DNA from 2 places in the Streptomyces sp. NPDC002125 genome. Region 1 is predicted to be linked to the other one. Evidence: riboswitches for the same ligand, from Rfam matches in the RefSeq annotation. Region 1 holds a riboswitch; the other holds the start of a gene.
The links. A riboswitch is a leader RNA that binds a small molecule or an ion and turns the genes downstream of it on or off. The one in region 1 is predicted to bind glycine.

Region 2: it holds a riboswitch for glycine, as region 1 does, so the genes downstream of both, gcvT (glycine cleavage system aminomethyltransferase GcvT) here and gcvP (aminomethyl-transferring glycine dehydrogenase) in region 1, are expected to answer to the same signal.

The regions. Positions count from the first base shown of each region.
Region 1 covers NZ_JBSFDD010000042.1:40,122-44,717, forward strand. Annotated here, with positions in the region: gene gcvP (aminomethyl-transferring glycine dehydrogenase) at 1-1,707, opposite strand, end outside; glycine riboswitch at 1,901-1,996, opposite strand; gene ACWCQM_RS38975 (PRC-barrel domain-containing protein) at 2,130-2,504, shown strand; gene ACWCQM_RS38980 (DNA polymerase IV) at 2,423-3,874, opposite strand; gene ACWCQM_RS38985 (MerR family transcriptional regulator) at 3,974-4,591, opposite strand.
Region 2 covers NZ_JBSFDD010000001.1:338,416-343,011, forward strand. Annotated here, with positions in the region: gene ACWCQM_RS01505 (enhanced serine sensitivity protein SseB C-terminal domain-containing protein) at 1-551, opposite strand, end outside; gene ACWCQM_RS01510 (enhanced serine sensitivity protein SseB) at 789-1,565, opposite strand; gene ACWCQM_RS01515 (AAA family ATPase) at 1,783-2,472, opposite strand; glycine riboswitch at 2,645-2,742, shown strand; gene gcvT (glycine cleavage system aminomethyltransferase GcvT) at 2,910-4,037, shown strand; gene gcvH (glycine cleavage system protein GcvH) at 4,128-4,505, shown strand; gene glyA (serine hydroxymethyltransferase) at 4,524-4,596, shown strand, end outside.

The DNA.
Region 1 (4,596 bases):
CTGGATGGAGACGGCGTCGTAACCCGTGACCTCGGCGAGTCGCTCCTCCAGCTCACGGATGAGGGTGAGGAAGCCCTGCGCCTGCTCGGCGGGGGCGAAGGGATGCAGGGCGCCGAACTCGGGCCAGGTGATGGACTCCATCTCGGCGGTCGCGTTGAGCTTCATGGTGCAGGAGCCCAGCGGGATCATGCCGCGGTCCAGCGCGTAGTCGCGGTCGGCGAGCCTGCGCAGGTAGCGCAGCATCGCCGTCTCGGAGCGGTGCTGGTGGAAGACCGGGTGGGTGAGGACCGCGTCGGTGCGCAGCAGCCCCTCGGGCAGGGCGTCGGCCGCCTCGGCGTCCAGTGCCTCGATGTCGCCGTCGGCGCCGAAGGCCGCCCAGACCGCGGCGATCCGGGCCCGGGTGGTGGTCTCGTCGCAGGCGACGGAGACGTGGTCGGCGTCGACGAGGCGCACATTGACCCCGCGCTCACGCGCACCGGCGACGACGTCGGCCGCCGTCCCCGGCACCCGCACGGTGAGGGTGTCGAAGTACGCGTCGTGCACGATCTCGTTGCCGGCGGCTCGCAGCCCCTCGGCCAGGACGGCGGCGTAGCGGTGGGTGCGCTGTGCGATTGTGCGCAGCCCGTCCGGGCCGTGGTAGACGGCGTACATGCCGGCCATGACGGCGAGCAGCACCTGTGCGGTGCAGATGTTGCTGGTGGCCTTCTCGCGGCGGATGTGCTGCTCGCGGGTCTGCAGCGCCAGGCGGTAGGCCTTGTCGCCGTCCGCGTCCACGGAGACACCGACGAGGCGGCCGGGCAGGCTGCGGGCGAACTTCTCGCGTACGGCCATGAAGCCGGCGTGAGGTCCGCCGAAGCCCATCGGGACGCCGAAGCGCTGGGTGGTGCCGACGGCGATGTCCGCGCCGAGCTCGCCGGGCGAGGTGAGCAGCGTCAGGGCCAGCAGGTCGGCGGCGACGGAGACGATCGCCCCCAGCTCGTGCGCCTGGTCGATGACGGGCTTGATGTCACGCACGGCCCCGGACGCGCCCGGGTACTGGAGCAGCACGCCGAAGACGCCGCGCTCGGCGGTCTCGGCCGGGATGCCGTCGGTGAGGTCGGCGACGACGACCTCGACGCCGGTCGGTTCGGCGCGGGTCCGGATCACGGCGATGGTCTGCGGCAGCGTGTCGGCGTCGACCAGGAAGACGCCTTCCTTCACCTTGCCGACCCGCCGCGCCAGGGCCATGGCCTCGGCCGCGGCCGTGCCCTCGTCGAGGAGCGAGGCTCCCGAGGTCGGCAGGCCGGTGAGGTCGGCGACCATCGTCTGAAAGTTCAGGAGGGCCTCGAGGCGCCCCTGGGAGATCTCCGGCTGGTACGGCGTGTAGGCCGTGTACCAGGCCGGGTTCTCCATGACGTTGCGCAGGATCACCGGCGGGGTGAACGTGCCGTAGTAGCCGAGCCCGATCATCGGGGCCAGCACCTGGTTGCGGTCGGCGAGGACGCGCAGCTCGGCCAGGACCTCGGCCTCGGTACGGGCCTCGGGGAGGTCCAGCGCCTCGGCGCTCCTGATCACGTCGGGCACCGCGGCGGCGGTGAGCTCGTCGAGGGAGCCGTAACCGACCTGGGCGAGCATCTTCGCCTGTGCCCCTGCGTCGGGCCCGATGTGGCGCTGCTCGAAGGGAATGCCCTGCTCCAGCTGGGAGAGCGGAGTGCGACGGGGGGTCATGATGGAGGCCTCCTGGTCTGCCACGACCTGCGAGGGGCGCCACGGCGTGGCTGCCCGTACGGCCTCCCCATCTGTCATCTCGACCTGAGAGCTTCACCGGGACGCCCTGGGGCGTACCGGCTTTCACCGTCGGTGAGGGCGGCGCCCGCGGCGGCGTGTGCCGCACGGATTCCGCCCTGCTTTCCAGAGTGACCTCGTCCGTGCGGTACGGGGGCCTGAGAGATTCCGGGGAGGAGTTGCTCCTTCGGCGCCTCCGGATCGCTCCGGAGGACTCTCCCGCACGGGGTCAGCAGCCGGTTCCAGCCTACCAGCGGGGACGGAGCGCGCCGTCTCGAGTGGCCGATACCCCGGATCTGTCCTTTCGTAGTGCCTGTGGAGCAGTTGCGACCACCCTGATGCAGTTGTGACCCGTGGGAGGCACCGTGCAGACCGACATCGATCCGCGCAGCCTGATCGGCCGAAAGGCCTTCGACCGTCAAGGTGCCAAGATCGGAACGGTGGACGAGGTGTATCTCGACGACGCCACGGGCGTACCCGAATGGGCCGCCGTGCGTACCGGTCTCTTCACCAGGGACGCGTTCGTCCCGCTGGAGCCGAGCGAATTCGTCGACGGGGCGCTGCTGATCCCCTTCGACCGGGCCCTGATCAAGGACGCGCCGGACTTCGGCGTCGGCCGCCATCTCTCCCCCGAACAGGAACTCCAGCTCTACCGTCATTACGGGCTGGACTCCGCCCCGTCGGCAGGGCCCGCCGCCCCGGACCGCGACTTCGGACGGCTGGCCGGCCAGGAGGAGTAGTCCGCGGGCTCCCGCACCAGCGGGAGCGGATCGGCCGGCTGCAACTGCGGATCGTCGATACGGAACGTCCGCACCCGGCCGGGCGGCGTCCATGGCTCCTCGAAGCGCACCGTGACCCGGCCGACGCCGCTGCCCTGAACCCATCCGTGTCCATGGACCTCGTGCCGTACGTCGTGCCCGGCGGACCATCGCCGGGCCGCCGGGCGCTCCTCGCTCTCCGGGGCCTCCCGTGCCGCCGCATCGGGCGTCCCGGGGGCGGTGCCGGATGCCACGGCCTCCTCCGCCGCGTGCTCCGCCTCCGCGGCCTGCGCGAAGAGGTCCTCCTGGGTGAAGTCCGCCAGCCCCGTGACTCCGACTCCGAGCAGCCGCACGCCGCCGGTGGTGTCGACGGCCTCCAGAAGCCTCGCGGCGGCCTCCCTGACCACCGTGGGGTCGTCCGTGGGGCCCCGCAGAGTCTCGGACCTCGTGAGCGTGGAGAAGTCGTAGCGGCGCACCTTGAGCACGACGGTGCGCCCGGAGCGCCCGGCCCCGCGCAGCCGCCCCACACACCGGTCCGCCAGCCGCTCCACCTCGGTCCTGACCCGCACACGGTCGTGCAGGTCGACGTCGAAGGTGTCCTCGACCGATACGGACTTGGCGTCCCGCTCAGCGACGACGGGCCGGTCGTCGAACCCCTGGGCCATGCGGTGGAGCGCGACGCCGTGCGCCTTGCCCAGCAGGCGCACCAGCTCGGCCTCCCCCGCCTCCGCGAGGTCGTTGACGACGGTCATGCCGGCGCGCCGCAGATGGTCGCCTGTGGCGGGCCCCACGCCGGGCAGGACGCGCACGGACATCGGCGCGAGGAGCTCGCGCTCGGTGCCGGGCTCGATGAGCATCAGCCCGTCGGGCTTGGCCTCCTCGGAGGCGATCTTCGCCAGCATCTTGGAACCGGCCAGACCCACGGAGCCGCTGAGGCCGGTGACGGCCCTGATCACCGTACGCAGCTCCACGCCGATCACACGGGCGGAGGCCGAGTCGTCGGCGACCCCGCCGGCCTCCAGGTCGACGAAGGCCTCGTCCAGGCTGAGCGGCTCGACGAGCGGTGACAGCCGCCCGAGCAACTCCATCACCTGGTCGCTCACCGTCCGGTAGAGCGAGAAGCGCGGGACCAGATAGGCCGCGTTGGGAGCCAGCCTCCGCGCCTGGGCCATCGGCATCGCGGAGTGGACGCCGAGCCGCCGGGCCTCGTACGAAGCGGTGGCGACGACGCCGCGCATCCCCAGGCCGCCCACCACCACCGGCTTGCCGCGCAGACTCGGCTTCGCCGCCTGCTCCGCAGAGGCGTAGAAGGCATCCATGTCCAGATGCAGAATCGTGGGCGCGGCTCTCACATGGACCGATGGTGCCCTACGCCACTGACAACCGCCCCGCCCGACGCGTGCGCGGGGCGGGGCGGCTCGGGTTCGGGCTTCTGTTGCTGCTCCGCCGGATCAGACCGCGCGGTTGCGCCGGCGTGCCAGTTCGTCGGCGGGGTTGTGCCCGATCAGCGTCTCCCCGGTGTCGACCCGCTCCCCGTGGAGCTGGGAGAGCGCCGCGTCGACATCCCGCCAGACGACGCCGACGGCGATCCCGAAGACGCCCTGGCCCCCCTGGAGCAGGCTCACGACCTCGTCGGGCGAGGAGCACTCGTAGACCGTCGCCCCGTCACTCATCAGGGTCATGCGCTCGAGATCCGTGAATCCGCGTGCCCTGAGATGCTGGACAGTGGTGCGGATGTTCTGCAGAGCGACCCCTGTGTCCAGGAACCGCTTCACGATCTTGAGGAGCACCACGTCCCGGAAGCTGTACAGCCGCTGCGTCCCCGACCCGTAGGCCGGGCGTACGCTCGGCTCGACGAGCCCCGTACGCGCCCAGTAGTCCAGCTGTCGGTAGGTGATACCCGCCGCAGCGCACGCTGTGGGCCCCCGATAGCCGATGTCACCCGCCACTGCCACACCGTCCGCTGCCACCACCGCCGGCTGAACCGGCTGTCTGATGGAGTGGTCGGCCGCACTGCCGTGCTGCCGGTACGGCCCACCCGCAGCCGTACCGTCGCCGCTGCTTCTCACGCCGA
Region 2 (4,596 bases), on a different contig from region 1:
GCGCGGACCGCGTCGACGGACGGGCGTCCGGTGTCGTAGAGGTCGAGCCCGATCGCGAGATACGGGACACCGAGCGCGGGCTGCACCCAGGCGCGGCGCAGCGCGCGGACGGCGGGCGTGCGGTGGGCGTTCTGCGACAGCAGGGCGTAGAACTGCGGGATCTCGATGGCGGGTTCGGTGAGCCGCAGCGGGCCCGCGGGCATCCGGTCGAGGCCGGTGGCGATGCGCCGCAGGTCCAGCCAGGGGATGCCGACGCCGCCGCCGGGGGCGTGCGGGTTGAGCCAGATGCCCCAGCGGTCGGGGAAGAGGGCGCGGGCGATGTCGCGGCCGGTGGTCACCTCGTGCGCCCTGTTCCAGCCGCTCGCCGAGAGCTCCTGCGGGGAGGTCACGCACGGGGCGTAACCCAGGCCGTCGACCTCCATGTTGCCGTACTGGGCGTCGGGGGAACCCGCCGTGCCGTGCCAGAGCAGCATCCAGACCTGGCCGTCCGCCAGGGAGCGCAGCAGCGCCTCGTACGCGTCGAGGCGTCCGGGGGCCACCTGGCGCAGCATGTGCTCGACCTGTCCCCCGGCTCCCGCCCCCGCCCGAGCGGGGGACACCCCGCCGGCCGCCCCCGTGCCTGACGCACTCACCCTGGGTCCCGCCCCTCATTCGATCCGCTGTTGACGCGTGCTTCGCGGTGCTGCCGTTCCGCTCCCGGGCACACGGGGGCGGCCTCGTCATCCAACCAGCTTATGCGCCGCCCCTGACACCGTCTTGACGCCACGGGGCGGCGGGCACTCCCGCTGTCAGTGACCCTCGCGCCGGTAGAACGGGCGTACCTTTTCCAGCATCCAGTCGCCGACCGGGTCCTGTGCCACGTCCAGCAGGACGAGATTGACCGGCCAGGGCACCTGGACGCGGCCCAGCGCACGGCCCAGCGCCTCCATCGGGGCGCTCTGCCCCGCGCCGTCCCAGGTGGCGAACTCGACGCCGACGAAGAGGACGGGGCTGTCGCCCTCGATGCTGGCCAGCGTCCTGCGGGCGGTGCTCACCACGCCCGTGGCCTGGAACTCGGCGGCGACGGCGGAGAGGAAGTCGACGGGGTCCTCCTTCCAGTCCGGCTCGTACAGCCGCACCCGGCCGCCGCTCGCGGGGCCGTCCAGCGGGGTGCGTCCGGCCCGGCAGAGCTCGGCGACGGCGGGCGGGGGCAGGGGGACGCCGACGGCGCCGCCCGGGTTGACGGCCATGCCGAGCTGCGGGGGCAGTCCGCGGGCGAACTCGCGTGCGGGCGCGACGGTGAAGGAGACATGGGAGCCGACGCACTGGAGGAACTGGCCCTCGGAGCTGAACACGGGGACGTACGCGCCGCCCTCCAGCTCGATCGCCGGCAGATCGAGGTCAGGGCTGTCGGGGCCGCCGCCGTTGGGCAGGGGCACCCAGATCCGGCTGCGGCCGAGGACCTCGACCAGCCGTCCGCCCGCCCCGGGGACGCCGAGCGAGGCGGTGAGCACTTCTTCGAGCTCGTTGGCCGGCCATCCGTGCGACGGATGCGTCGGGGCCTGTGCCTGGGCCGGAATGTCCACGGTGTCTGTGTCCCTTTCTCGCCATGCTGTGCGGCAGAAACCTTAGACCGGCTCGCGGCCGTGGGGCAGCGCCGCAGGCGGGGGCCCACGCCGCTCGGCCGTACCGTCCAGATTCCGGACAGCCGGCCGGGCCGTCGCGAACTGTGCGTATGCGAACGGTGACGCCTCGGAACCCGCCCTTCCGGGTCCCCGGACGGGCGCTCTTCGGTTCTCCGTACTACTCCTGCCCCGGCCGCGCGTCCGGGAACGAGATACGGGTGATGGCGCCGGCCGTCTCGCGGTCGATCAGTACCGCCGAGGCGCACCCGGGCGGCAGCAGACCGCTCTCGGTCTCGCGCAGCAGCCGGCCCACCGCGCGGCGGTGCCGGGCGAAGGCGTAACCGGAGACACCCCGTCCGCGCTCCCGCTGCCCCTGCCTGGCCGCCTCGGGCGTGACGTCGAGGAGGACGAGGTGCAGCGTGGCGCCGCGGCGCCCGGCCTCGCGCGCCAGCCAGCGCCGCACCCAGGCCTGCGTGCCGCAGTCGTGGACGACGACGGACGCGCCCGAGCGCAGGGCCCGCCGGAGCCCGGCGTAGTGCGCGGCGCGCACCAGCGGGCGGTAGAGGGCGTACGGGAGTAAGCCGGGCAGAGCGGCGGCCCAGCGGTCCCGGGTGTCCTGGGAGTCGATCGCGTGCTCCTGGACCGCCCGCCGGATCAGCGTGGACTTCCCGCTGCCCGGCAGCCCGGAGACCACGACCACGTCGCCCGGAGCGAAGTCGAGGCTGCGCGCGCCCTCTCCGGCCGTGCCCCGGAGATCACGCACCACCGGTGCCTGCCCGCCGAGCGCCTCCCGGGCCGGCGCGCCCGCCTGCTGGGGCATCGCACCGTGTGCGGCCCCCGCGCTCGTCGCGTAGCGCTGCAACGTCATCGCCTCCCCCTGCCGAGTCACCCACTGACCTGCCCAAGAAGTGTAAAGAAAGGGTAATGCGGCACAAGCGGTTCCGGCCGCAGGCGTCGCCGTGGGGGCGGGTCCCGACCGGGACGCCCCACTCTCCCCCAATGCGTGCGATGATGACCCCGCCAACTGCATACCGGCCGTTTGAATCCGCGCGGGAGAGTCCCGGTCACCGTGTGCGCCGGGCGCCGAAGGAGCAAGTTCCTCCCTTGAATCTCTCAGGCCCCGTACCGCGTGGATGAGGCAGATCTGAAAAGCGGGCCGCCTCGCGGCCCCACCCAAGGTGCAAGCCGACCCTGAAGGGGATGCCCCCTCCAGGACCCCTTCAGGGGCTCTCGGCGAACCTCTCAGGTTCCGATGACAGATGGGGAGGGAACCACCCCCTGTCGTCATGCCCTGGAGCCATGTCCATGAGCACTGCCCCGAGCGCCGCCCCCCGTCAGACCGCCCTCGATGCCCTGCATCGCTCCCTGGGCGCCACCATGACCGATTTCGCAGGCTGGGACATGCCCCTGCGGTACGCCAGCGAGCGCGACGAGCACAACGCCGTACGCACCCGGGCCGGACTCTTCGACCTGTCGCACATGGGTGAGATCACCGTCACCGGACCGCAGGCCGCGGCCTTCCTGAGCTACGCGCTGGTGGGCAACATCGCCACCGTCGGCGAGGGCCGGGCCCGCTACACGATGATCGTCGCGGAGGACGGCGGGATCCTGGACGACCTGATCGTCTACCGCCTGGCCGGCACCGAGTACATGGTGGTCGCCAACGCGGGCAACGCCCAGCTCGTCCTGGACACCCTCACCGAGCGCGCCGGGGGCTTCGACGCCGTGGTGCGGGACGACCGCGACGCGTACGCGCTGATCGCCGTCCAGGGCCCCGACTCCCCCGCCGTACTGAAGTCGGTCACCGACGCCGACCTGGACGGACTGAAGTACTACGCGGGCCTCCCCGGCACGGTCGCCGGTGTGCCCGCGCTCATCGCCCGTACCGGCTACACCGGCGAGGACGGCTTCGAGCTCTTCGTGGCTCCCGCCCACGCCGAGCAGCTGTGGAAGGCCCTCACCGAGGCCGGCGCGCCCTACGGCCTGATCCCCTGCGGGCTCTCCTGCCGGGACACGCTCCGCCTGGAGGCGGGCATGCCGCTGTACGGGCACGAGCTGACCACCGCGCTGACGCCGTTCGACGCGGGCCTGGGCAGGGTCGTGAAGTTCGAGAAGGAGGGCGACTTCGTGGGGCGTGAGGCGCTGGCCGCCGCCGCGGAGCGCGCGGAGACCGCCCCGCCCCGCAAGCTCGTCGGCCTGGTCGCCGAGGGCCGCCGGGTGCCGCGGGCCGGCTACCCGGTCGTCGTCGGCGGCGAGGTCGTCGGCGAGGTCACCTCGGGCGCGCCGTCCCCCACCCTGGGCAAGCCGATCGCCATGGCGTACGTGGACGCGGCGCACGCCGCGCCCGGCACCGAGGGTGTCGGGGTGGACATCCGGGGCACGCACGAGCCGTACGAGGTCGTGGCACTGCCCTTCTACAAGCGCCGTAAGTGACACGGACCGCCGCACACGTGACGCAGTCGTGTCTCACACCGTAAGACCACCGTTCATCAGCACTCCCCCGCGTACAGGAGAATTCAGGTCATGAGCAACCCCCAGCAGCTGCGGTACAGCAAGGAGCACGAGTGGCTGTCGGCCGCCGAGGACGGTGTGGCGACGGTCGGGATCACCGAGTTCGCGGCCAACGCGCTCGGTGACGTCGTCTTCGCCCAGCTCCCTGAGGTCGGCGACACGGTGACCGCGGGCGAGACCTGCGGCGAGCTGGAGTCGACCAAGTCGGTCAGCGACCTGTACTCGCCGGTGACCGGCGAGGTGACCGCGGCGAACCAGGACGTCGTGGACGACCCGTCGCTGGTGAACTCCGCCCCCTTCGAGGGCGGCTGGCTGTTCAAGGTGCGCGTCACGGAGGAGCCGCAGGACCTTCTCTCCGTGGACGAGTACACCGCGTTCTCCGGCAACTGAGACCCAAGGGACCACCTGATGTCGCTTCTCAACTCCTCCCTCCACGAGCTGGACCCGGACGTCGCCGCCGCCGTCGACGCCGAGCTCCACC